3 regions of the Mesorhizobium sp. M8A.F.Ca.ET.208.01.1.1 genome follow, and region 3 is predicted to be linked to each of the others. Evidence: predicted binding sites of a transcription regulator. Region 3 holds the regulator's gene; each other region holds the start of a gene.
The links. Region 3 encodes LexA, which represses DNA repair genes until DNA is damaged. Its sites were predicted from a motif close to TGTTCNNNNTGTGTTCNG; they were not measured.
Positions count from the first base shown of each region.

Region 1: a site for LexA is predicted at 6,545-6,562, ahead of EN851_RS09970 (sel1 repeat family protein). Genes of this name have one in related genera too.
Region 2: a site for LexA is predicted at 4,741-4,758, ahead of EN851_RS15300 (helicase-related protein). Genes of this name have one in related genera too.

Region 1 is NZ_SRUT01000001.1:1,930,916-1,939,001, forward strand. Features, by position in the region: gene EN851_RS09945 (carboxyl transferase domain-containing protein) at 1-1,143, shown strand, start outside; gene EN851_RS09950 (O-acetyl-ADP-ribose deacetylase) at 1,146-1,676, shown strand; gene EN851_RS09955 (hypothetical protein) at 1,797-2,261, shown strand; gene EN851_RS09960 (acetyl/propionyl/methylcrotonyl-CoA carboxylase subunit alpha) at 2,436-4,418, shown strand; gene EN851_RS09965 (branched-chain amino acid ABC transporter substrate-binding protein) at 4,602-5,723, opposite strand; gene EN851_RS09970 (sel1 repeat family protein) at 6,156-6,422, opposite strand; gene EN851_RS09975 (DUF2147 domain-containing protein) at 6,861-7,202, shown strand; gene EN851_RS36260 (hypothetical protein) at 7,414-7,569, shown strand; gene EN851_RS09980 (hypothetical protein) at 7,609-7,803, shown strand; gene EN851_RS09985 (AMP nucleosidase) at 7,920-8,086, shown strand, end outside.
Region 2 is NZ_SRUT01000002.1:972,691-980,776, reverse strand. Features, by position in the region: gene fdxA (ferredoxin FdxA) at 214-552, opposite strand; gene EN851_RS15305 (RNA-binding S4 domain-containing protein) at 788-1,174, opposite strand; gene EN851_RS15300 (helicase-related protein) at 1,188-4,574, opposite strand; gene phbB (acetoacetyl-CoA reductase) at 5,306-6,031, opposite strand; gene EN851_RS15290 (acetyl-CoA C-acetyltransferase) at 6,156-7,340, opposite strand; gene EN851_RS36305 (hypothetical protein) at 7,364-7,522, opposite strand; gene phaR (polyhydroxyalkanoate synthesis repressor PhaR) at 7,643-8,086, shown strand, end outside.
Region 3 is NZ_SRUT01000001.1:981,613-989,698, reverse strand. Features, by position in the region: gene kynU (kynureninase) at 1-403, opposite strand, end outside; gene EN851_RS04850 (ABC transporter permease) at 423-1,346, opposite strand; gene EN851_RS04845 (ABC transporter ATP-binding protein) at 1,352-2,131, opposite strand; gene EN851_RS04840 (ABC transporter substrate-binding protein) at 2,192-3,178, opposite strand; gene EN851_RS04835 (GntR family transcriptional regulator) at 3,332-4,105, shown strand; gene lexA (transcriptional repressor LexA) at 4,516-5,259, shown strand; gene EN851_RS04825 (ComEC/Rec2 family competence protein) at 5,253-7,709, opposite strand; gene gltX (glutamate--tRNA ligase) at 7,813-8,086, shown strand, end outside.

The sequences.
Region 1 (8,086 bases), 950 kb from region 3:
GTGTTTCCCGACCGCGAGCATTTCGGCCGCATCTTCTACAACCAGGCCAACATGTCGGCGGCCGGCATCCCGCAGATCGCCTGCGTCATGGGTTCCTGCACGGCTGGCGGCGCCTATGTGCCGGCGATGTCGGACGAGACGATCATGGTGCGCAACCAGGCGACCATCTTCCTCGGCGGACCGCCGCTGGTGAAGGCGGCCACCGGCGAGGATGTCAGCGCCGAGGATCTGGGCGGCGCTGATGTGCACACCCGGCTTTCCGGTGTCGCCGATCACTATGCACTGGACGACGAACACGCGCTCGCCATTTGCCGGCGCATCATCAAGAACCTGAATCGGAACAAAGCTGTAAGCCTGAAGTTACAGAAAGCGATTCCGCCGCTTCATCCGGCGGATGAGCTTTACGGCATCGTCCCGACCGATCTGCGCCAGCCCTATGACGTGCGCGAGGTGATCGCGCGCGTCGTCGACGGCTCCGAATTCGATGAGTTCAAGCAGAACTACGGCACGACGCTGATCACCGGCTTTGCCCATCTCCACGGCATGCCGGTCGGCATCATCGCCAACAATGGCGTGCTGTTTTCCGAGAGCGCGCTGAAGGGCGCGCACTTCATCGAATTGTGCTGCCAGCGCAAGATCCCGCTGGTTTTCCTGCAGAACATCACCGGCTTCATGGTCGGCAGGAAATACGAGGCGGGCGGCATCGCCAAGGACGGCGCCAAGCTGGTGATGGCGGTTGCGACCGCCAGGGTGCCCAAGGTGACCGTCATCGTCGGCGGTTCGTTCGGGGCCGGCAATTACGGCATGTGCGGCCGCGCCTACTCACCTCGCTTCCTGTGGATGTGGCCCAACGCCCGCATCTCGGTGATGGGCGGCGAGCAGGCGGCGACGGTGCTCGCCATGGTCAAGCGCGAAGGCATCGAGCGCAAGGGCGGGGAATGGACCGCCGAGGAGGAGGCGAAATTCAAGAAGCCGATCCTGATGAAGTACGAGCATGAAGGCCACCCGCTCTATTCCTCGGCAAGGCTCTGGGATGACGGTATCATCGATCCGGCCCGGACACGCGAGGTGCTGGCGCTCAGCCTGTCGGCCGCGCTCAACGCCGAGATCGAGGAGACACGCTTCGGTGTGTTCAGGATGTGATGATGAGCGCCACGGGCGACCGGATCAGCGTTCACACCGGCGACATCACCAAGCTGGCGGTCGATGCCATCGTCAACGCCGCCAACTCCTCGCTGCTCGGTGGCGGCGGGGTCGACGGAGCCATTCACCGCGCCGCCGGGCCGGAACTCGAATTCGAATGTCGCATGCTCAATGGCTGCAAGACGGGCGATGCAAAGCTGACCAAGGGTTATCGGCTGCCGGCCCGCCATATCATCCATACGGTCGGGCCGGTTTGGCAGGGTGGCGGCAAGGGTGAGGCAGAACTGCTCGCCTCCTGCTACCAGCGCTCGCTCGAAATCGCTTTTGCCAATGACTGCCGGACAATTGCCTTTCCAGCAATCTCGACTGGTGTCTACCGGTATCCGAAGGCTGAAGCGACTGCGATCGCGGTCCGAACGGTCGGCAGCTTCCTTGCACGGAACACATCGCCGGAAACCGTTACTTTCTGCTGCTTCGATGAGCCGACTTCAGAACTATACCGAAGAGCCATTGCTGCTCTGGGGGAAAGTTGAACTGTATGGACCAATCGATTCATCATCATAGCCAAATGAAAATTTCTACCGGCGAACTGGCGGCGGCACCGAATTTTCGCTATTGCTCACACTGGGTTGGGCAATTGGGCTGGGGTGAAAATGGTTCGGAAATATTGTCGCAAGTCGGCTGCGTCGATACTTGCAGGATTACTAATGCTCTCGGCGACTGGCATGAGCATGGCCAAATCGCTTGCAGGCAGAAAAGGCCACGTTCGTTTCCCGGTGCTGACCGGACTGCTTGTCGTAACGACAGTCGCCGCCGCGACGGCGGGCTCACTGGCGGGAAGCAAGGGAGACGTGCATTTTCCACCGACCATGGGCTCGGATCCGAAGAGCGAATGCAACGTGGCGTACAAAGCCTATATCGCGGCGGGCGGTCATTCGGCCTACGCCACGACCTTTTATTCGCGCGTTGTCGACCTCTACATCATCTGCGGGACGAAGCTCAACGCGCCGTCCCAGAAGGCCGCGGAAGAAATGGCGCTGCGCAACTGCCAGGCCGGCTTGACACGGTGGAAGCTCAAGACCGCGAGCGGCGGCTGCGCCATCTCGGCGTCGAAGTAGGCAGGGCCGAACGCCAGCTGGAGCACTCCCTTGGTAAGGGAGAGGTCGAGGGAACGTCTGCCAGCATAGGTCGGCGGGACAGCGTGCCTCTCGTGGGGGATATGTCGGGCAGGACTGAGGCGAGCGCGAAGCAAGGCCTGCGTCGCTCGAAGCAAATTCGCCGCTGGAGGCTCCATGTTTAGCAAGATCCTGATCGCCAATCGGGGCGAGATCGCTTGCCGCGTCATCCGCACCGCCCGCAAGCTCGGCGTGCACACCGTCGCCGTCTATTCGGATGCCGACGCGAGATCCCTGCATGTCGAAATGGCCGACGAGGCGGTCCATATCGGCCCCTCGCCTGTCGGCGAGAGCTATCTGCGCGGCGACAGGATCGTCGCGGCAGCGCTTGCAACGGGTGCCGAAGCGATCCATCCGGGCTATGGCTTCCTCTCGGAAAACCCTGACTTCGTCGATCAGGTCACAGCCGCAGGGCTCACCTTCATTGGCCCATCGGCCGCTTCGATCCGCGCCATGGGGCTCAAGGACGCCGCCAAGCGGCTGATGGAGAAAGCCGGCGTTCCGGTCGTGCCGGGCTATCATGGCGAGGCGCAGGAGATCGTGCTGCTTGCCTCGAAAGCCCGCGAGATCGGATATCCCGTGCTGATCAAGGCGCGTGCCGGCGGCGGCGGCAAGGGCATGCGGCGCGTCGAGCATCCCGATGATTTTTCCGAGGCGCTGTCCAGCGCCCGGCGCGAAGCCAAGGCCGCCTTCGGCGACGACCGCGTGCTGGTCGAAAAATACGTCGACAAGCCACGGCATATCGAAGTGCAGGTGTTCGGCGACAATTTCGGCAATGCCGTGCATCTCTACGAACGCGACTGCTCGGCGCAACGCCGCCACCAGAAGGTGATCGAGGAGACCCCCGCCCCCGGCATGACGCCGGCCTTGCGCAAGGCGATGACGGAGGCGGCGGTGAAGGCCGCCAAGGCGATCAACTATTCCGGCGCCGGCACCATCGAGTTCATCGTCGACGCCTCGCAAGGCCTCAAGGCCGACCGCTTCTGGTTCATGGAAATGAACACCCGCCTGCAGGTCGAGCATCCGGTCACCGAGATGGTCACCGGCACCGATCTCGTCGAGTGGCAGTTACGCGTCGCCAGCGGCGAAAAACTACCGAAGACACAAAGCGAGATCGCGCTTTGCGGCCATGCCTTCGAGGCGCGCATCTATGCAGAGGACGCGGCCAAGGGGTTTCTGCCGGCGACGGGCACGCTGCACCACCTGAAATTTCCGGGCGTTGCCCCCGAGGGTGCCGCGATGCGCATCGAGACCGGCGTGCGGGCTGGCGATGCCATCTCGCCCTATTACGACCCCATGATCGCGAAGCTGGTCGTCCATTCCGGGGACAGGCAGGCGGCGCTGGAGGCGCTCCGCACCGCGCTCGCGCAAATCGAGATTGCCGGCTCCACCGTCAACGCCGCTTTTCTTGCCGCTCTTGCCGCCGATCCGGATTTTGCGGCGGGCGACGTCGATACCGGCCTGATCGGCAGACACCAGGAGATGCTGACGGCGGTCGCGCCGCCGACCGGCGAAATCATCTCGGCTGCCGCGCTGGCGGCCTCGGGTGCCGGAGCATTGCCGTCGGACGACCCCTGGTCGTCGCTTGCCGGCTATGCGCATTTCCACGGCGTTGCGCGGCGCACGCGGCTGAAGTTCGGCGACGAGGCCATCCTGGCCAAGGTTTCAATGCGGCCGGACGGGCGCTTTCAGGTGGCGCTCGATGCGCCGTATGACAGCACCAATTCGCATGACCTTCGGGCCGTTCCCCGCCTCGCCCGCTGGCCTGGCCACATCACCGTGTTCGAAGGCGCTGTCGCCTATTCTTTCACCGTGCCGGATCCCCTGGCCAGGAGCGATGAAGCCGCTGCCGCCTCCGGCAGCCTGCGCGCGCCGATGCCGGGTCTCGTCAAGCTTGTGCGCGTGGCGAAAGGCGACGCCGTGATCAAGGGACAAATTCTGCTGATCCTCGAAGCGATGAAGATGGAGCACACCATCGCCGCCCCGCATGACGGGGTGATCGCCGAGATCGCCGGGGAAGGGTCACAGGTCACCGACGGGGCGGTGCTGGTGGGGTTCATCGAGGACCGGAACGCGTCGACCGCCGCCACCGGCCGATAGCCGGAGCGCATCGCGGACCGCAAACAGAAATGGCCGGGACGAACCCGGCCATTTCCTTGGACTAGAGCGGTTCAGAGTTTGATAGAATCTCTGACCCGCTCTAACTTCTTGTTTTTACGCAATTCTGGACGGAAAACCGCTACACACTTTTCCTAGAATTGCTCTAGCCGATCGTCGGAGCGATTACTGCGCGATCGGCGCGTACTTTCCGTCATGCCACTGGTTGATGTCATAGCTGGCATTTTTGAGGTCGCCCTTCTCGTCGAAGGTGACGTCGCCGACAACGGTGCTGATCGGCGTGCCGTTCTTCAACGCTTCGGCAACCTTGGCCGGATCGTCGCTGCCCGCGCGCTTGATGCCTTCGGCGAAAGCCTGGACCACGGCGTAGGAGAACAGCGTGAAGCCTTCCGGCACGAAGCCGCCGGCCTTGATCTTCTCGACGGCCGCCTTGGCTTCCGGCTTTGCCTGCGGATCCGACGGGAACACGAACATGGTGCCCTCGCCGGCCGGGCCGGCAACCTGCCAGAACTCCGGCGAGGCGATCGAGTCCGGCATGATCAGCTGGAACTTCAGGTTCTGTTCGGCCGACTGACGCAGGATCAGGCCAGCCTCAGGATGGTAGCCACCGAAATAGACGACATCGGCCTTGAGATCCTTCAGCTTGGTGACAAGCGCCGAATAGTCCTTCTCGCCGGGGTTGATGGCGTCATAGTAGACTTCCTTGAGGCCACCGGTATTCATGGTTGCCCTGACGGCGTCAGCCACGCCCTGACCGTAGGCGCTCTTGTCGTGCAGGATGACCACATTCTTGCCGGCATACTTCTTGGCGATCCATGGGCCGATGAAGGCGCCCTGTGCGTCGTCACGCGTATAAAGACGCATGATCGTCGGCCAGCCGGACTTGGCCGCGGCGTCGGTCAGCACCGGGTTCGAAGAGGCCGGGCTCATCATCAGCGCACCGGCTTCGGCATAGACGGCCGAGGCCGGAATGCTCGAACCCGAGCAGGCATGACCGTCGATGAACTTGACGCCGTTGGCGATGATGCGGTTGGCGACCGAAACGGCCTGCTTGGGGTCGCACTGGTCGTCCTCGATGTCGAGCTTGATCATCGAGCCGTTGACGCCGCCCGCGGCGTTGATGGCATCGGCCGCGGCCTGTGCGCCCTGCTTGAACTGATCGCCGATGGTCGCGAGTTGTCCGGTCATCGGGCCGACCACCGATACGGTGATGTCGTCGGCGAATGCGACAGGCGCGCTCATCATCAGGCCGAAAATGGCCGCGCTCAAAATACTCATTTTTTTCATGACAATAGAACTCCTCCACTCACGCGCGGCCGCCCCGGCCGCGCTTCTTCCAGAGAGGCGGGACAATTTCATCCTTCACCGGGCCTGTCTAGGCGCATTGGCGCCGCTCGATTGGGCCTGCGCGGTCTCATCCACGCAAAAAGCCACGCCAGCCTTGTTCCGGCTGGTCGTGGCTTTTTGCCTGTCAGGCTGTTTCCCCGGCGCCCCCCGCGCTGTGAACCCAACCCACCTTCCCTGTCTTCCTGTTGGCCATGATCTTGCCGAAGCCCCGATTCCACTTTCGGGATCATGGTCCGTCGCGCGGCTTGGACCTGTCGGCCTGCCGCATTCTTTTTGTTGTTGGCCCGTGGCCTGGCTGTCTGCGCAGCCTTGTCCCTGTTGGCCCGACCGTCTTTTAGCGGTCTTGGCCGGAGCGTCCCCGTCTGGCGGGACTCAGTGCATCGTCATCCATTCGCGGGCTTCGCGCAGCGCCTTGGCGATCTCGACCTTCGACATGGCCGCCGAGAGTTCCGAGCGCAGTTCCGCGGCGCGGGCCGAACCCTTGATGGCGGCGATGTTGAACCATTTGTGGGCGGCAACGACATCGGTCTCGCAATCGCGACCGGTCGCATACATCATGCCCAGTTCGAAAAGAATGTCGGCCTGGGCAGTTTCCCCCATGGCGCCGAAGCCTGCTTCAAGCATTTCAAAACGTGCCATTTTAGTCCCCTGTCTGGCTCCCGAGAGCTGCCTCCGTTTGTCTTGTCCGGGGCGCTCTTTCGATGCTTTCGAGAATGCCGCGCAGGCTTGAATCCGTCGTTAAATGGCGTGCTTAATTTGAGGAAAACAAAGCTAAAACAAGAGGTAAACACGGAAATTCGTTAAGGATACGAAACCAGCAATTCGGCTGGTTTTCGCCAAATTTGACGAAAATTTTCGGGACCCCGATCAACACTCCGCTAACCACGGGAAACAAACACGACGCGGCGATCGTTTCCGTTTCCGTCCCGACAGAGCGAATTCAGCCGCTTTCAAAACGCCAAAGTCTTCCGTTGCGGCACCGCTTTTGTTTTGACGGAAGCTGGACTAGCTTACGTTTGCGTAAGCGGCAGACCGGCGAGGCGGAGCATCCGGCCGGCTATCCAAACGGAGGAAGACATGTTTCGAAAAGTGAGCCTGGCCCTGGCGGCCACTTTGATGCTGAGCGGCGCGGCATGGGCCGATCCGATCGAGGGCAACTGGAAAACGCAGGCAGGCGACACCGCGGCCATTTCAGGCGGCGATTCATTTTCCATTACGCTCAAGTCCGGTAAATATGCCGGCAAGACCATCGGATCGCTCAAGGCGGCCGGCGACAACAAATATACCGGCAACATCACCGATCCGGCAAACGACAAGACCTATTCCGGCAAGGCGACATTGGCTGGCACCTCGCTCAAGATGAGCGGTTGCGTGCTAGGCGGACTGATCTGCAAGAGCCAGACCTGGCACAAGCTCTGATCGTCCATCTCCTTGCGATCTCAAAACGGGGCCCAGCGGGCCCCGTTTTCGTTTTATCGACGCGCTGACTGTGACCTCGATGTCCGTTCGGGCCGGCGGCGACCCAGCCAATGTCCCGTCAATCAATTTGAACCGCAGATGAACGCCGGCATCAGAGCCGGTTCAGAGGCGTCAGGGCATTCTCCTGCGTGTTGAAGGAGACACGGACCCGATGCTTGCTCGCCGCTTCACCATCGTCTGCCTGCTGATGAGCCTGTTTGGGATGTTCTTCGCCATCCTCGTCGCCGAAGCGGCCCGGTCCCCCCGCTCCTGGGAGGAAGCCGCCAGAATGTGCCACCTCGCCTGCCCGACCAACCTTCGCCACTGAAACAGAGAACCAGACCTCGAAAAGAAAAGCACAGACATCATGAACCGCATCGCCGCCAACCTCGCCAAGACCCTCCGGCTCCTGCCGAGGGCGGCGCTTATCCTGGTGCTCCTGGCCGCTCCGGTCCTGGCGGTGCCGATGATGCGCGCCGATGCCGGCTCGACGATCGAGGCGCCGGCGCTCAGAAAGTCCGGCGTCGGGTTCGTGCTGCTGGTCAGCCTGCAGCGGGGTTGAAGAAAAATGGCGCTTTGAGCGCCTTCGGCGGCGAGCCCCCTCCCAACCGCCTCCCCAAGTCTCTATATTGAGTCATGGAAAAGCGAATCTACCCCCAAGCCATCGAATCAGTCGTCATGCCCGAGCCTTTTGGCCGGCAAAGCTTCGACAATGCCGAAAAGGCCGTTACCGCGCTGAAGGTGCTTTACAACCGCAACACCAAGTTCCTTCGCGATTCCTTCGCAGCCCTTGCCGCCGGCGGCGACAGCAGCAAGCGCTGCCGGGCCTTCTACCCCGAGATCGG
Region 2 (8,086 bases), on a different contig from region 3:
TCCGGAATGGGATTTTCACCTTTCAGTGATTTGGGGCGTCTGCGCCATAAATCGACGTTGTGTCACCGGCATGTTTCGCTGATGTAACACAAAAAGTCGGAAGAATCAAGGTTTTGCTGCGTAAGCGAAGGCCACAACCAATCGCCGCCTGTCAAGGCGGTTAATCCGACGTGCTTGTTACGCTACGTCATACAAGCCTTTACGGCGGTGTTGTCAATCGCCTTCGCCGGGTTCGGCGGAGAAGTATTTCTCGAACTTGCCGGCCTCACCGTCGAAGCTCTTGGCGTCGGCCGGCGGCTCCTTCTTGGCGGTGATGTTCGGCCATTTCTCGGCATATTCGGTGTTGATCTGCAGCCATTTGTCAAGGCCGGACTCGGTGTCGGGCTTGATCGCGTCGGCCGGGCATTCCGGTTCGCAGACGCCGCAGTCGATGCACTCGTCGGGATGGATGACGAGCATGTTCTCGCCTTCGTAGAAACAGTCGACCGGACAGACCTCGATGCAGTCCATATATTTGCATTTGATGCAGTTGTCGGTCACGACATAGGTCATCGGTCGGCTCCGGGATGTCCCGTTTTTGTTGGCTTTTTTTGTGAGGTAACGCCTTTATCGGCTGCTTGCAAGGGTGGCCGTTCCCAGGGGCGTCAGGGTTTGGGAATGGAATTCCAAGTGGGCGGCGCCGCGAAGGCCCGGCATGCCCCACCGGCCGTCCTGTTTGCCGCTCCCGGTTCTGCTTTTTGTTTGTCGCTGCCCTCGGGCAACGCCCCTCCGCGGTCGGTCGAACGGCTCAATCTTCGTCGAGCAATCGGTCGGTCTGGCGGCGCTCTTTTTTGGTCGGGCGGCCGCTGCCTGCCTCCCGCAACGCCGGGATGGCATCGGGAAGGGCGTCAGCCTTGGGTGCGGGCGGCGGCGACATGTCTTCATAAAGAGTGCGGGCTTCCTCGGCCGGGCCGCGCCGCACTCCGGCGCCGAGCACCTTCCAGACGAAGATACGCCGGTCGAGCGTGATGGTCAGCACGTCGCCCGGCTTGACCAGATCGGATGCCTGCGCTGCTTTGTCGCGATTGATGCGCACGCGGCCGGCGACCACCAATTTAGCCGCCAGCGAGCGCGATTTCACCGCACGCGAAAAGAACAGCCATTTGTCGATGCGCTGGCGGCCTTCAGCAACCATCGAAGCGCCGAGCCTACTTCTTTAGTTGGTCGCGCAAGGCGGCGAGCTTGGCGAAGGGGGAATCCGGATCGAAGCGCACCGGGCGCTCCTCGCGCGGCTTGGGTTGGAAGGCGGGCTTTCCGCCCCCCTTGCCTTCCGGCCTGCCGCCCTTCCAGTCCGGGCGGCCTTCACGGCGCTCGGGACGATCGCCTTGCGGGCGGCCATCGCGGCGCTGCTCGCCGTCACCTTGCGGCTTGGGCTTGAACTTCGAGCGGTCGAAGCGCGGCTTGCCGGCGCCGTCGCGGCGTCCTTCATGGGCGGGACGGTCCGTGGGCGTGCCTGTTGCCGGTGCGCCGCCGGCATCGGCCGACGCGTTGCCTCGGCCACGCGCTTGTCCGTTTTGCGGGCGGTTGTTGCGGCCGTCGCGATGACGCGGACGCTGGTCAAAGCGGCCTTGGCGCCACAACAGGATCGGCTTTGGCGCTTCGGCTTCCGGCACCGTTTCGCCGACGGCTTGCGCCACCGCAACGGGTTCGGCGGCTTCCGTCGGCGCGGGGGCCCCGACGGCCGGCTCCGCCGCCGCGGCGCCCTCTTCTGGGGGCGCGGCGTCAATCTCGGCAGTCTCAGCTTCGGCCCGCGACTCAACCGGCGCCGGCTCGACGGGTTCAACGGCGGCTTCGGCCACAGGCGCCTCTTCGCCCCCTGCAACGTCAGCCGTGGCTTCCGCCTGCTCTTGCACGGCAGCTTCCGTCGGCGCGTCTGCCGCGATTTCGGCCGCAACCTCCATCGCCGCGGCGGCTGCCGCATCCGGCACCGGTTCCGATCCTTCGGCGGCTGGCGCTGCCGCCTCTTCCGCCGCCTTGGCCTGTTCCGCGCGGGCTGCCTCCGCGGCTGCCTGCTTGGTCGCGGCGGCTTCCCGCGCGGCAGTATCCTGCGCTTCCAGCCGCGCCTTGACGTCCGCCGCCGGCTTCGGCTCGGCGCGATAGCCGAGACCCTTGAGAATCTCTTCCATGTCGTCGGCGGTGGCGCCGAGGATCGACATCATCGGCGGCGTCACCATGAAGGACTGGCCGTCATAGGCGCCGTCCGGTCGCAGGCCGAGGCCGGGCTTCCAGTTGGTCGCCGGGCGGATCAGGTCAGCCAGCCGCTCGAGAATGTCGATGCGAACGGCGCGGCGGCCGAGATTGCGGTAGCCGGCAAGCTTGTAGAACGCCTTGTCGAAGGCCGGATCGATCACCACCGAGGTGCGGCCCGATGCCAGCGCATGGACGACGTCGCCGAAGCCGGGCTTGTCCTTGCCGTCGGTCTTCAGCGCCCACAGCAAGGTCACCAGTCCGGCGGGCGCCGGTTTGATCAGCGCCGGCACGAAGACGTGGTAGGCACCGAAGCGCACGCCGAGCCGGCGAAGCGCCGCGCGGCCTTCCTGGTCGAGCGACTTCATCTCCTCGGCGATGTCGCGGCGATTGATGAGGCCGAAATTCTCGACCAGCTGGAAGGCGATGCCGCGGCCGATACCGGAAATCTGATCGGCATTTTTCAAGTCGACCAGCGGCTTCAGCAGGGATTCGATCTGGAAATTGACGAAGCGCTCGGCGCGCGCGGCGACCTTGTCGCGCGCCGGGCCGGTGAGCTGTTCGTCGGCCAGCAGCACCAGGCGCGGCTTCAGCGCGTCCTCGCCCGAAACCAGCGTGCCGATCGGCGCGCCGATCCAGCGCAGCGTGCCGTCCGAACCGAGCGCTAGATCGCCATTGGCGCAGGCGCCGAAGCGCTCCGCGCGTGCATCGAATTCGGCGGCCAGCGCCTTTTGCGCGGCCGTGCGCACGGCCTTGGCGTCTTCGCCGCCGGCGGTCTGGTCGGCGGTGAAGCGGAACCCTTGTAACTCGCCGACGTGATGGCCTTCGACAAGGACGGTTCCGGTAGGACTGATTTCGGCTTCAGGCATGGTATTTTCTCTAAGGCGCCGCATGAGGACGGAAGTCCTGCGGTCTACGAAGCGTTTCGTCAACCGCTCATGCAGCGCATCCGACAATCTGTCTTCGATTTCGCGCGTCTTTTCCTGCCAGTGTGCCTGATCGGCCAGCCAGCCGGGCCGGTTCGACACGAATGTCCAGGTGCGGATCTGGGCGATGCGGTGCGACAGCGTGTCGATATCGCCCTCGGTGGTGTCGGCGCGGCGCACCTGCTCGGCCATATAGTTCTCGTCGACATGACCATGCCGGGCGAGGTCCATGTAGATCGAGGCGATGAGGTCGGCATGCTGGGCGGGCGCGATCTTGCGATAATCCGGCAGCGCGCAGGCTTCCCACAGCAACGCCACGCGCTTGGCATTGGTTGCGAGCGCGCGGATGCCTTCGTCGCGGGAGAGATGTTCGAGCGCCTGGGCATCGACGGCCGGAAGGGCGCGTGTCAGGCCCTCGACCGGGGCGTTGGTCTCGATGGAACGCTTCAGCGCATCGAGGCTGGCGAAATCGAATTGGGCGGTGCGCCACTGCAGCACCTTCACCGGGTCGAAGTCATGGCCCTCGATCTTCTGGACCAGGTCCTCGTCCAGCGGATCGACCTGGCCGGTGACGCCGAACGTGCCGTCGCGCAGATGCCGGCCGGCGCGGCCGGCGATCTGGCCGAGTTCGGCCGCCGTCAAATTGCGGTACTGGTAGCCGTCGAACTTGCGGTTCTGGGCAAAGGCGACATGGTCGAGGTCGAGGTTGAGACCCATGCCGATCGCGTCGGTGGCAATGAGATAGTCGACATCGCCCGACTGGAACAGCGCCACCTGGGCATTGCGGGTGCGAGGCGACAGCGCGCCCAGAACCACCGCCGCACCGCCCTGCTGGCGCCGGATCAGCTCGGCGATGGCGTAGACCTCGTCGGCGGAGAAGGCGACGATCGCGGTGCGCCGTGGCAGGCGCGTCAGTTTCTTGGAACCGGCATAAGCCAGATGCGACAGGCGCGGCCGCGTCACCACCGAGACGCCTTTCAGCAGCCGCTGGAGGATGCCGTGCATGGTGGCCGCGCCGAGCAGCAGCGTTTCCTGGCGGCCGCGCAGGTGCAGGATACGGTCGGTGAAGATATGGCCGCGCTCGAGGTCGCCGGCCAGTTGCACCTCGTCGATGGCGACGAACGCGGCGTCGGTCTCGCGCGGCATGGCTTCGACGGTGCAGACTGAATATTTGGCGCCCGGCGGCTGGATCTTCTCCTCGCCGGTGATGAGCGCCACCTGGTGGGCGCCCACCTTTTCGCAGACGCGTGTGTAGACCTCCCGGGCCAGCAGCCTCAGCGGCAGGCCGATGACGCCGGTTTCGTGCGCCACCATGCGCTCGATGGCGAGATGGGTCTTGCCCGTGTTGGTCGGCCCAAGCACGGCGGTCACGTCGCGGCCCGACAGGATCAGCGGCTCGGTATGTTTCTGCTGGATGTTCATCGGCTCGGAAATAAGGCTTTCTGGCCTCTCGTTGTCGGGAGCGTGCCTGGACGGCGCGTATGACAGCCGACACATAGGGATTTCGGGCGCGAAGCGAAAGCGGAATGTTCCGCCCGGGTTCCGAAGACGCCCGTGTCAGCCCGCAAATCAGTTCCTGCTTAACAGTTGGAACGAGTCTGGAACGAATCAGCGACGAATCGGTGACTCCGTCAGATTCAGCTTTTGTTCACGGCTAGATATGGATTTTGCGACCATGGGTCTCACCACATGCTGAATCAGAACACTGGCCCGTTTTATGCTAGGCGAACCTCTCTGTTAACTTTCGCCTGTGAACGAGGTCGGGGGCTCGATGCGCACTGCTCAAGATTATGAAATTGTTAATCTTTCTGAATTGTGGGTTAAGAAACTATGGGTGATCTCGGCCTATTAATGTTAACTTCCGCTCAAAGCCGGAACGAATCGGCGACAAAACAGCGTCAGCGCTATTTTCCCTTTTTGTTCCCCCAATATCTTGTGTTGTGAACAGCTTATCCACCGAGAATCCACAGGCTTGCCCACAGGTTTCGCGCAGACACCCCTAACGCTGTTAACCTTTGCGTGCCGGATTGGCGCATCGCGCCGCGGCGGCGCTTTCCGAGGCTTCCGGCGTCAACAGAAAGCGGACCGGTTTCCCGGTCCGCTTATTGCAGCGCACATGTCGATCTGCAGCATTGGCGGCTGCTCAAGACGCTTCAAACGAAGTACTGGCCGCCATTGGCGGTGAGGGTCGAGCCGGTGATGAAACCAGCATCCTCGGAAGCGAGGAAGACGACGCAGCGCGCGATCTCTTCCGGCTCGCCGAGGCGGCCGACCGGGATTTGCGGGATGATGCGCTCGTTGAGTACTTTCTCGTCGATCGCCTTGACCATCTCGGTGGCGATGTAGCCCGGGCAGATGACGTTGACGGTGATGCCCGCGCGGGCGCCTTCCTGGGCGAGCGCTTTCGAGAAGCCGATGTCGCCGGCCTTGGCGGCGGAGTAATTGACCTGGCCGGCCTGGCCCTTCTGGCCGTTGATCGAGGAGATGGTGATGACGCGGCCGAACTTCCGGTCACGCATGCCGCTCCACAGCGGATGGGTCATGTTGAAGACACCGGACAGATTGGTGTCGATAACCTCTTTCCACTGCTCGCGCGTTATCTTGTGGAACATGGCGTCGCGGGTGATGCCGGCATTGTTGACCAGCACCGAGACAGGGCCGAGGTCGGCCTCGATCTGCTTGATGCCGGCGGCGCAAGCGTCATAATCGGCGACGGACCATTTGTAGACCGGAATGCCGGTCTCGGCCTTGAATTTGGCCGCCGCATCGTCATTGCCGGCATAGTTCGCGGCAACTGAATAGCCGGCAGTCTTCAAAGCGATCGAGATGGCAGCGCCGATACCGCGCGATCCACCCGTGACGATTGCAACCTTGGTCATGTGTTCTCCTCCCGTTGGTCGGAGGAGCAAATAGGGAGTAGCCAATAGCGAATAGGGGTTTGATGTCCCGCCGCGCTGAGGCCGTTCTTCCCTATTCGCTGCTCCCTGTTCGCTATTGGCTTGTTCAGATTGCTTCGACGCACATGGCGACGCCCATGCCGCCGCCGATGCAAAGGGTGGCCAACCCCTTCCTGGCGCCGCGGCGATGCATCTCGAAGACCAGCGTGTTGAAGACGCGGGCGCCCGAGGCGCCGATCGGATGGCCGATGGCGATGGCGCCGCCATTGACGTTGACGATCGAGGGGTCCCAGCCCATGCCCTTGTTGACGGCGCAGGCCTGCGCGGCGAAAGCCTCGTTGGCCTCGACCAGGTCCAGATCGCCGACCGACCAACCTGCCTTTTCCAGAGCGCGCTTCGAAGCGGGAATAGGTCCGGTGCCCATGATCGCCGGATCGACGCCGGCGGTTGCCCAGGACGCGATGCGCGCGAGCGGGGTGATGCCGCGCCGGGCGGCTTCCGCTTCGCTCATCAGCAGCGCGCCGGCGGCACCATCATTGATGCCGGAAGCGTTGGCGGCGGTCACCGTACCGTCCTTGTCGAAGGCCGGCCTCAACTTGGTCATGGCATCGATCGTGGCGCCGTGGCGGATGTACTCGTCCTGATCGACAACCGTGTCGCCCTTCTTGCCCTTGATGGTGAAGGCGACGATCTCGTCCTTGAACTTGCCGGCTTTCTGCGCGGCCTCGGCCTTGTTCTGCGAGCCCAGCGCGAACTGGTCCTGGTCGTCGCGGGTGATCTGGAACTGGCGGGCGACGTTCTCGGCGGTGTTGCCCATGTGGTAGCCGTTGAAGGCGTCCCACAGCCCGTCCTTGATCATGGTGTCGATCATCTTGTAGTCGCCCATCTTGACGCCGGCGCGCAGATGCTCGGCGTGCGGCGACAGCGACATCGATTCCTGGCCGCCGGCGATGATCACCTTGGCGTCGCCGGTGGCGATCTGCTGCATGCCGAGCGCGATGGCGCGCAGACCCGAGCCGCAAACCTGGTTGAGGCCCCAGGCGGTGGTTTCCTTGGGCAGGCCGGCAAGGATCGAGGCCTGGCGGGCCGGGTTTTGGCCTTGCGCCGCGGTCAGCACCTGGCCGAGGATGACCTCGTCCACCTCGGCCGCCTCGACGCCCGTACGTGACAAAAGCTCCTTGATGACGACAGCACCGAGTTCATGCGCCGGCGTGGCCGCGAAAGCACCGTTGAAGGAGCCGACGGCCGTGCGTGCGGCACTGGCGACAACGATGGAATTGGCAGAGGACATATTCTTCTCCAGACTTCGAGCTGTCATGTTTTCAGGCATTGTTGGCAACTTTTCTTGCCCTTTCCATGACCCAAGTCAAACCGGAAATCGGCATGGCGCCCATGCGCCGCAAGCAGGTCGCGCATCGCCGTGCCGGCGGACCGGGCGCTGCTGCGCAGCATATTTTGCCCGCTATGCAGCATAATATGATCCCGCAGTGCACAAACTGCTTGGAATTGTGGGGCTTTTGCGCATATCCTCAAAAAGGGCGCAATCGTTACCGGCTGCTTACTCAGGCGTGCCGGTGTCCGGGGAGGATGCAGATGGCCGCAAAAGACGACCCGATCATTATCAAGAAATACGCCAACCGCCGCCTCTATAATACGGGGACGAGCACCTATGTGACGCTCGAGGATCTGGCCGAGATGGTCAAGAAGGGCGAGGAATTCACCGTCCAGGACGCCAAGACCGGGGACGACATCACCCATCCGGTGCTGACGCAGATCATCTTCGAGCTGGAGAACAAGGACGGGCAGAACATGCTGCCGATCCCGTTCCTGCGCCAGCTGATCGCCTTCTATGGCGACCAGATGCAGATGATCGTGCCGAGTTTCCTCGAACAATCGATGATCGCCTTCTCCAAGGAACAGGAGCGGTTCCGCGAGCAGATGAAGGGGGCCATCGGCAAGTCGCCGCTGGACGTGATGAAGATGGCGACGCCGATGAAGGCGCTGGAAGAACAGACACGGCGCAACATGGAAATGTTC
Region 3 (8,086 bases):
CCATGTAGAGATCGGTTGGAAAGCTGTCGCCCTCGGCGACGATGACCGACCGGTCCGGCCGCATGCCGAGTGCGGCATGCAGCACCTTGTAGATATTGATCGAGGTCGTATCGCACACCACGGTCTGGCCGGGCGCGGCGCCGACCAGCCGTCCGAGCTGGTCGCCAAGTGCCAGCGGCATGTCGAACCAGCCGGCAGTATTCCAGGCGCGGATGAGATCCTGCGCCCATTCCTGGGTGGCGGCGTTCTGTAGCTCGTTGAAGACGGCGGGTGCCGCGGCCCCAAGCGAATTGCCGTCGAGATAGATGACGCCTTCCGGCAAAATGAACCGGTCGCGCATGGCACGCAGCGGGTCCGCCGCATCCATGGCCTCGACGGCTGCGAAATCGAGCGGCGCACGCATCATTTGTGACATTCCCTGGTTATTCACGGATCGCTTCGCGTGCCGGCGCGGACCCGCGGCTACGCTTGAGGCTGGGCAAGGCAAGCATGGCGAGCACGAACAGACCCGTGGCAAGCTTCAGGTCGGGCGGCGGCATGCCGGCGGCAAGGCAGAACGACACCAGCTGGTAGTAGATGATCGCGCCGGCGAAGGGCGCCAGCAGCTGGCGCCAGACCGTCTGCTTGCCGACGACGGCCTCGCCGATCATCAGCGCGGCAAGGCCGTTGATGAGGATCCCCAATCCCATATTGACGTCGGCAAATCCCTGCGACTGCACCATCAGCGCGCCGCTTGAAGCCGAAAACGCGCTCGCCAGCCCGACGCCGCCTATGGTCGCGGCCCAGACATTGATGCCTTGCGCCTCGGCCATGTCGGGATTGGCGCCCACGGCACGCACGGCCGTCCCCTTCTCGGTCCTGAAGAACATGTAGAGCAGCATCAAGGCGATCAGCGCGAGAAGGCCGGCGACGACGATCTTGCTGGCGGGAAAACCCGGCCGAGCGAACGGCACCCAGTCGAACACCGTCGGCGAGCCGAAGACCGAGAGATTGGACTTGCCCATGATGCGAAGGTTGATGCTGTAGAGCATCGTCATCATAAGGATGCCCGCCAGAAGCGTGTGGATGCGGAAGCGCAGATGGATGAAGGCGGTGCAGCAGCCCGCCGCGAAGCCGGCAACGAGGGCGGCGGCGATGCCGACCAACGGCGATGCGCCGGCGGCAAGGAGGACGCCGCAGATGCAGCCGCCCAGCGGAAAGGCGCCCTCGCTGGTGAGATCGGGAAAATTCAGCATGCGAAACGGAATCATGATCCCGAGCACGACAAAGGCCAGGATCAGGCTTTGCGCCAGCGTGACCGGCATGATCGCGACGAAGCTGGTGAGAACGTCCTGAATAAAGCCCATGACGATCAGCTCGCCAGCAACATGCGGTCGGTCTTGACTGAGAAATGGCCGATCAGATCGATAACCGTGATCCTCGCCTTCTCTTCGCCTGTGACCTCCAGGAGGACGCGGCCAGCGTCGAGCATGATCACCCGGCTGCCGTAGTCGACGGCATGCTGCATGTTGTGGGTCACCATCAAAGTCGTCAGCTTCAGCGCGCTGACAGCGCGCACCGTTGCCTGCATGACGATCTCGGCCGTGCGCGGGTCGAGCGCCGCGGTATGTTCGTCGAGTAGCAGCAAGTCGGGCGATCCGCTGACCGCCATGATCAGCGACAGGGACTGCCGCTGCCCACCCGAAAGCAGGTCGACGCGGGTGTCCAGGCGGTTTTCAAGGCCGAGGCCCAGTATCGACAGGCGTTCCTTGTAGGACGCGAGCCGGGTGGGGTTCAGCCCCTGGCGCAAGGTGCGCTTGCTGCTGCGCAAATCAGCCAGCAGCATGTTTTCCGCCACCGTCATGCTGGCGGCGGTGCCGCGCATCGGATCCTGGAAGACCCGCGCCAATCTTGCGGCACGCTTGTGCACGGGCATATTTGTCACGTCGGCGCCGTTGATCAGGATCTTGCCGGTATCGAGGATCAGAGCGCCGGAAATGGCGTTGAGCATGCTGCTCTTGCCCGCCCCGTTGGAGCCGATGACGATGCCGAACTCGCCAGTCGCCAATGACAGGCTGAGGCCGTCCAGCGCGATCTTCTCGTCGGCCTGGCCCCTGTAGAATACTTTGCGCGCGGATCGGATCTCGAGCATCGTTCCTCCCTGACATGAAAAGTGACGGCGCCCGCGCCGTCACCTTCATGCAGCCTGATGTCAGTCGACGATGCAGCCGCAATCTGCCATCGAGGCCGGTATCTCGATGCCGAACGCGGCCATCGCCTTGCGGGAAATCGTTGCCATGTGATCCTTGTAGGCCGGGCGCGACGGCGCGATCGTCTTGGGATCCTTGCCCTTGAGTATCTCTGCGGCGATGTCGCCGGCGTTGATGCCAACCTGCGTGTAATTGACCGCGAAGCTCGCCGGCACAGTGCCGTTGCGGACCGCGCTGTCATCGGAGTTGACGACCGGGATACCGGCCTGGCGGGCGGCGGCGGAGACAGCGGCGATCGCCGGCTGGATCAGGTTCGAGGCCGGGCCGTAGATGACGTCGGCCTTGCCGGCGAGCGAAGCGATACGTTGCTGGATGTCATTGACGTTGTCGATGCCGACCTCCACCACCTCGAAACCAGCGGCGGGCGCCGCCGCCTTGATCTTTTCGACCAAGGCAACGTCATTGGCCTCGCCCGGATTGTAAGGCACGCCGAAGCGCTTGGCGTTCGGCAGCAGCTTCTTGGTGAAGGCCATCACCGCGGCGACGTCCTGCAGATCGCTGGCGCCGGTCATGCCTTCGTCACCTGAATCCCACGACGGCACCAGCTTGGCCGCCACTGGATCGGTGACCGCGGCAAAGACGATTGGAATGCCGGAACCGGCGAGCGCCTTCTTGGCGATCTGCGAGACCGGCGTGGTGATGGTGTAGATCAGCTTGGGCTGCTCCGCCTGCAGCTTGGCGATCATCTGCGGCACCAGCGATGCATCGAAATTGGTATGGCTTTCCGTATAGACGACGTCCTTGCCCTCGACGAAGCCATTGTCCGTCAGCGCCTTCTTGAAGCCGGCTATGGCGGCATTGAGCTGGGGGTGCTCGCCGAAATTGGCAATGCCGATGCGTATCTGGTCGGCGGCGGCACTGCCGGCGCTCACCATCAACGCGCTAGCCATGAACAAACCCGACAACCAAGCGGATTTCGACTTCAACATCATTTCCTCCCAGATTTGATCAGCGCCGCTTGCAGCGCGGCTACTGCAAACGATCATGGTCAGTCCGCCGGCTTGTGTCAAACATTATATATAATTCTTGCCATGCCCCTACATCATATATAATTTTCCCTGCCAGACGACGGATGGACCGCGATGCAGGATCAAACGAGCTCCACAAAGACGGAGGCAGCCTATCAGCTGTTGCGGCGCGATATCCTGACCACGCGCCTCATGCCCGGCGCCCCGCTCAAACTGAGTGCACTGCGCGGCACCTATGGAGTCGGCTGGACGCCATTGCGCGAAGCCTTGTCGCGGCTTGAGGCCGAACGCCTGGTCACCGCCATCAGCAATCGCGGTTTTACCGTGGCTCGGGTGTCGCGGGCCGAACTGGAGGACCTGGCGCGCGCCAGGATGGTGGTCGAGATCCCCCTGTTCCTCGAATCGATGGAGAAAGGCGGCAAGGAATGGGAAGATGCCGTGGTCACCGCCCACTACCGGCTCTCCCGTTGCAAGACCGCCGTCGACGATCCGTCGGATGCGGCGGTCGACAAATGGGACGAGAATCACGAGGCTTTCCATGCGGCGCTGCTGAGTGCCGCCACATGCGATTGGCTGTTGCGTTTCCGCTCGACGATCTCGGATCAATTGCGCCGGCATCATCGCTTTCTTGGTCTGGCGCCGACATTGCGGGCCGCGGCCGGCCTCAAGGATGGCTACGAAGAGGCGATGGAGGCGCTGCGCGAAGCGATTGCGATCGAACACCATACCGCGATCATGGAAGCGGCACTCGATCGTGACGTCGAGCGGGCCAAGGCGCTGATGGTGGCCCATATCGGCTACACCCTGCACGTCTATGTCCACAGCGAAGACAGCGGCGCGACCAAATACGCCGCCCGCGCCGGCAGCTTGAAAGCTGGTTCGGGATGACTCCGGCGCTTCCGCGACACCTATTCGCACGCGTTGGTCGGAGTGGGGCCGGACGCCTGGGTCCATCGCTGCCCCGAAGCTGCCAGTCGTTGGCGTTTTGGTTTCGTTTCGTTCCGCGAATAATGGACCGATAAATTATACAATCCGCCCGGGGAAAGCCTTCCGAACGGCTGACGCCAAACTCGGGAGCGGATGGGCCACAGGCCATTAACCATAACGATTTCAATGGGCCTGCCGATGGCGGAAAAGGTCGGCTTCTGCCCGCCGTAGCGGACAAAAAACATCCGCAGCCTTAACAAATTCATTAAACTTTAAACGGTTGCGGAACACAACTGGAACAGATAGTGTTTGTTCTGGGTTTGTTTTTTCGATTCTGGTTCAGACCTTCGTTCAATGCCTTGGGGGCCGCCATGCTGACACGCAAGCAACATGAACTGCTGATGTTCATCCACGAACGGCTCAAGGAAAGCGGGATACCGCCCTCCTTCGACGAGATGAAGGAAGCGCTCGATCTTGCCTCCAAATCCGGGATTCATCGCCTGATCACGGCGCTGGAGGAACGCGGCTTCATTCGCCGGCTACCCAATCGGGCGCGCGCGCTGGAGGTGCTGCGGCTGCCGGATTCGATCGCGCCCGGCCTGAACGCGGCAAAGAAATTTTCGCCCAGCGTCATCCAGGGCAGCCTTGGTCAAAACAATCTTGGCCGCCAGCTCAAGCCGGCGACGGCGCCTTCGCGTCTGCCCGCGGCCGGCAATGACGACGATGTGGTTTCAGCCGTGTCCATCCCGGTCATGGGCCGTATCGCCGCCGGTGTGCCGATCGATGCCATCCAGCATCAGACGCATTCGATCTCGGTGCCGCCGGATATGATCATGGGCGGCGAGCACTATGCGCTGGAGGTCAAGGGTGACTCGATGATCGAGGCTGGTATCTTCGACGGCGACACGGTCATCATCCGCAATGCCAACACGGCAAGTCCGGGCGAAATCATCGTGGCGCTGGTCGACGAGGAGGAAGCGACGCTGAAGCGGTTCCGCCGTAAAGGCGCCTCGATCGCGCTCGAAGCCGCCAATCCAGCCTACGAAACGCGCATTTTCGGGCCGGACAGAGTCAAGGTACAAGGCAAGCTGGTCGGGCTGATCAGGCGCTACTGAGCCGGTTTGCCATCGGACTTGTCTGGCTTTTTATAGGGCGGCAGCCCCCTCGCCTCGCGTGAGAATTTTCGCTGCTCGTGCCAGGGCCGGTATGGTCCGTCGACAGCGAATTCGATCACAGCCGGGGTTGTGGCCGACTGGGGATCGAAGAAGACGGCAGCACTTCCCTTGCGGGCGAGCTGCCGTTTCGTGACGACGACAACCAGCGGATTGTGGCAGGCGTCATAGGCGGTCGCGTCATTGACGACGATCAGGTCGGCGAAGGCGCAGGCTTTCCAGGTGTTCTTGCGATCCTCGACATAGGCGACGATCGCGCCGGAAGGGTGCCTGGCAAGGCAAAGGCCTTCGCGGCAATAGAACGGCGATCCCTGCGGCAGGTCGGTGGGAGCGGCAATATCGAATTGCCCGTCCGCCTTGTCGAACATTTCCGGTTTGACGATTGTTTCGGAGACCAGAGCGCGTTTCCAGTTGTCGGCCGCGAATTCGTTCGGACGTTCCCGGTTGACGGCCAGTTCGCCATTGCCGATCGGCAGTGCGACCAGCCGTGCGTCTTCCGAGATCAGCACATCGGGCGTGCGTATGTCCGACACAGTCAACAGACCGGCAAGTGCGAATGGCAGTGCCGCGAGCCGCAGCCAGGTCGTCGCCATCGTCGCGATGACCAGCGCGACGGCCACCAGCAGCACGGATTGCTGCGAGATCAGACCTACCCCATCGATCGGCGAGCGCTCCGATATCCATGACGATACGGCGATCATCGCTGTCAGGCCTTTGCCCATCACGTAGAGAAACGGGCCGTCGGCGCCGAAGGGCATCGCCAGCGAACTGAGGACCGCAAAAGGCATGACGACCACCGACACGATCGGCATGACGGCCAGATTGGCGAACAGGCTGAGCGGCGATACACGCTGGAAATGCCAGATGGCAAACAGCGCCGTCGCGCTGCCGGCAATGATGGAGGTCATGGCCAATCCACCTGTCGCCAGCAGGAATTTTCGCGTCAGGAACCCGGGTAGTGACCGCTTTGGCGACGGTGGCCTCGTCTTACCAGCGCGGTGGTCCGCCCAGCCGGCATAGGCGCCAACAAGGGCCGCGGTTGCCGCGAACGACATCTGGAAGCTCGGGCCGACGACCTCGTGCGGGGAAACCAGGATAACGGCGATCGCCGAGATGGCCAGGTTGCGCATGGTGAGCGCCGCGCGATCGAACAAGACGGCAATCAGCATCACCGCCAGCATGATGAAGCTGCGTTCGGCCGCAACGACGACACCGGAAATGACGAGATAGGCGGCGATCGAGAAAAGTGCGGCGGCGGCCGCATATTTCTTCACCGGCCGGCGCGCGGAAAAGTCTGGAAACAGCGCGAAGGCACCGCGCAACAGACCCATGATGGTGCCGGCGACCAGCGCCATATGCAGTCCCGAAATGGAAATGATGTGATAGATGCCGGTACGCCGCATCGCTTCGTTGATTTCATCGGGAATGCCGGCGCGCACGCCGACGATCAGCGCCGCCGCGATCTCGCCTTCGGCGCCGCCGATGCTGCCCCTGATGTGGTCGGCGATGGCTTCGCGGGCGTTTTCGATGCTTGAAAAAAGACGGGCTGGCAGCGACATCTCACCATCGTCGGTAGCGACAACCGTTGGATTGCCGAGAAAGAAGCCGCTGCCGCCGATGCCTGCGAAATAGCTGTCGAAGGAGAAGTCGTAGCTGTCCGGCCGCACCGGACCGGTCGGCGGCAGCAGTTTGGCGTAGCCTGTGATAAGCGAGCCAGCGGTCATTTCCGGCGGTATCTTGCGTGCCGAAAGCCGGACCCTTTCCGGCGCATAGCGCAATTTCGGCCGGGCGGTCGAAATCACGTCCATGGTCAACCGGATACGGCCGCTCTCCATCTCCTCGAGCGAGACCACGCGGCCGGTCAATTGAGTCGAGATTTCCGAACCCAGCATCCGGGTTCCTGCTCGCCATGTTTCGACCTTCGCCGCGAGCAGGCCCAGCGCGCACAACAGCACTGCCATGAAACACAGATGGGTTTTCGGCCAGGAACGCGAGACGAATGCACAGGTCGCCGCCAGCACCATGACCGCGACAGGCTTTGCAAAATCGGGCTCGGTCGCCAGCGAAAAGTAGCCGATCGCCCCAACCGCCAGGCAGACCGGCACCAGCAGGAAGGCGATGCCCCGGTCAAGTTCCAGCTCCGCCGCCTTGGCCAAGCCGTGGCGCAGGCGAAGCAAGGATATCCGGCCGATTTGCCGGCGCGCGCGCACGATCCTGCGTGCGGCAGGAGACGGAGTTGGCGCCGGCAAGCCCGCTTGCAACGGCTGGGTTGCGGGCGCAGCCACGAGCGGCGATGGCAGCGGGATCGCCGGAGGCGTCGCAAACAGGGACCGTTCGCTGACGCCGACAATGGCGCCCTCACCCCGATCCGAGCCCCGGCCTCGTCCAGTCATCGGGTCTGCCCCTTGCGCCCTCGACACCCTATGCTACATGAACGCGCGAAGCGCGAAAGTCCGCGCCCTCCGCACCCAGCTTCAGACGTTTTCCGAGAGTTCCATGTCCGACAAGGTCATCACCCGTTTTGCCCCCTCGCCGACCGGCTATCTGCACATCGGCGGCGCGCGCACGGCACTGTTCAACTGGCTCTATGCCAAGCATACCGGCGGTACGATGCTGCTGCGCATCGAGGACACCGATCGGGAGCGTTCGACCGATGCGGCCACATCAGCCATTCTCGACGGCCTGACCTGGCTCGGCCTGTCATGGGACGGCGATGCGGTTTCCCAATTCGAGCGGGCGCCGCGCCATCGTGAGGTGGCCGAGGAACTGG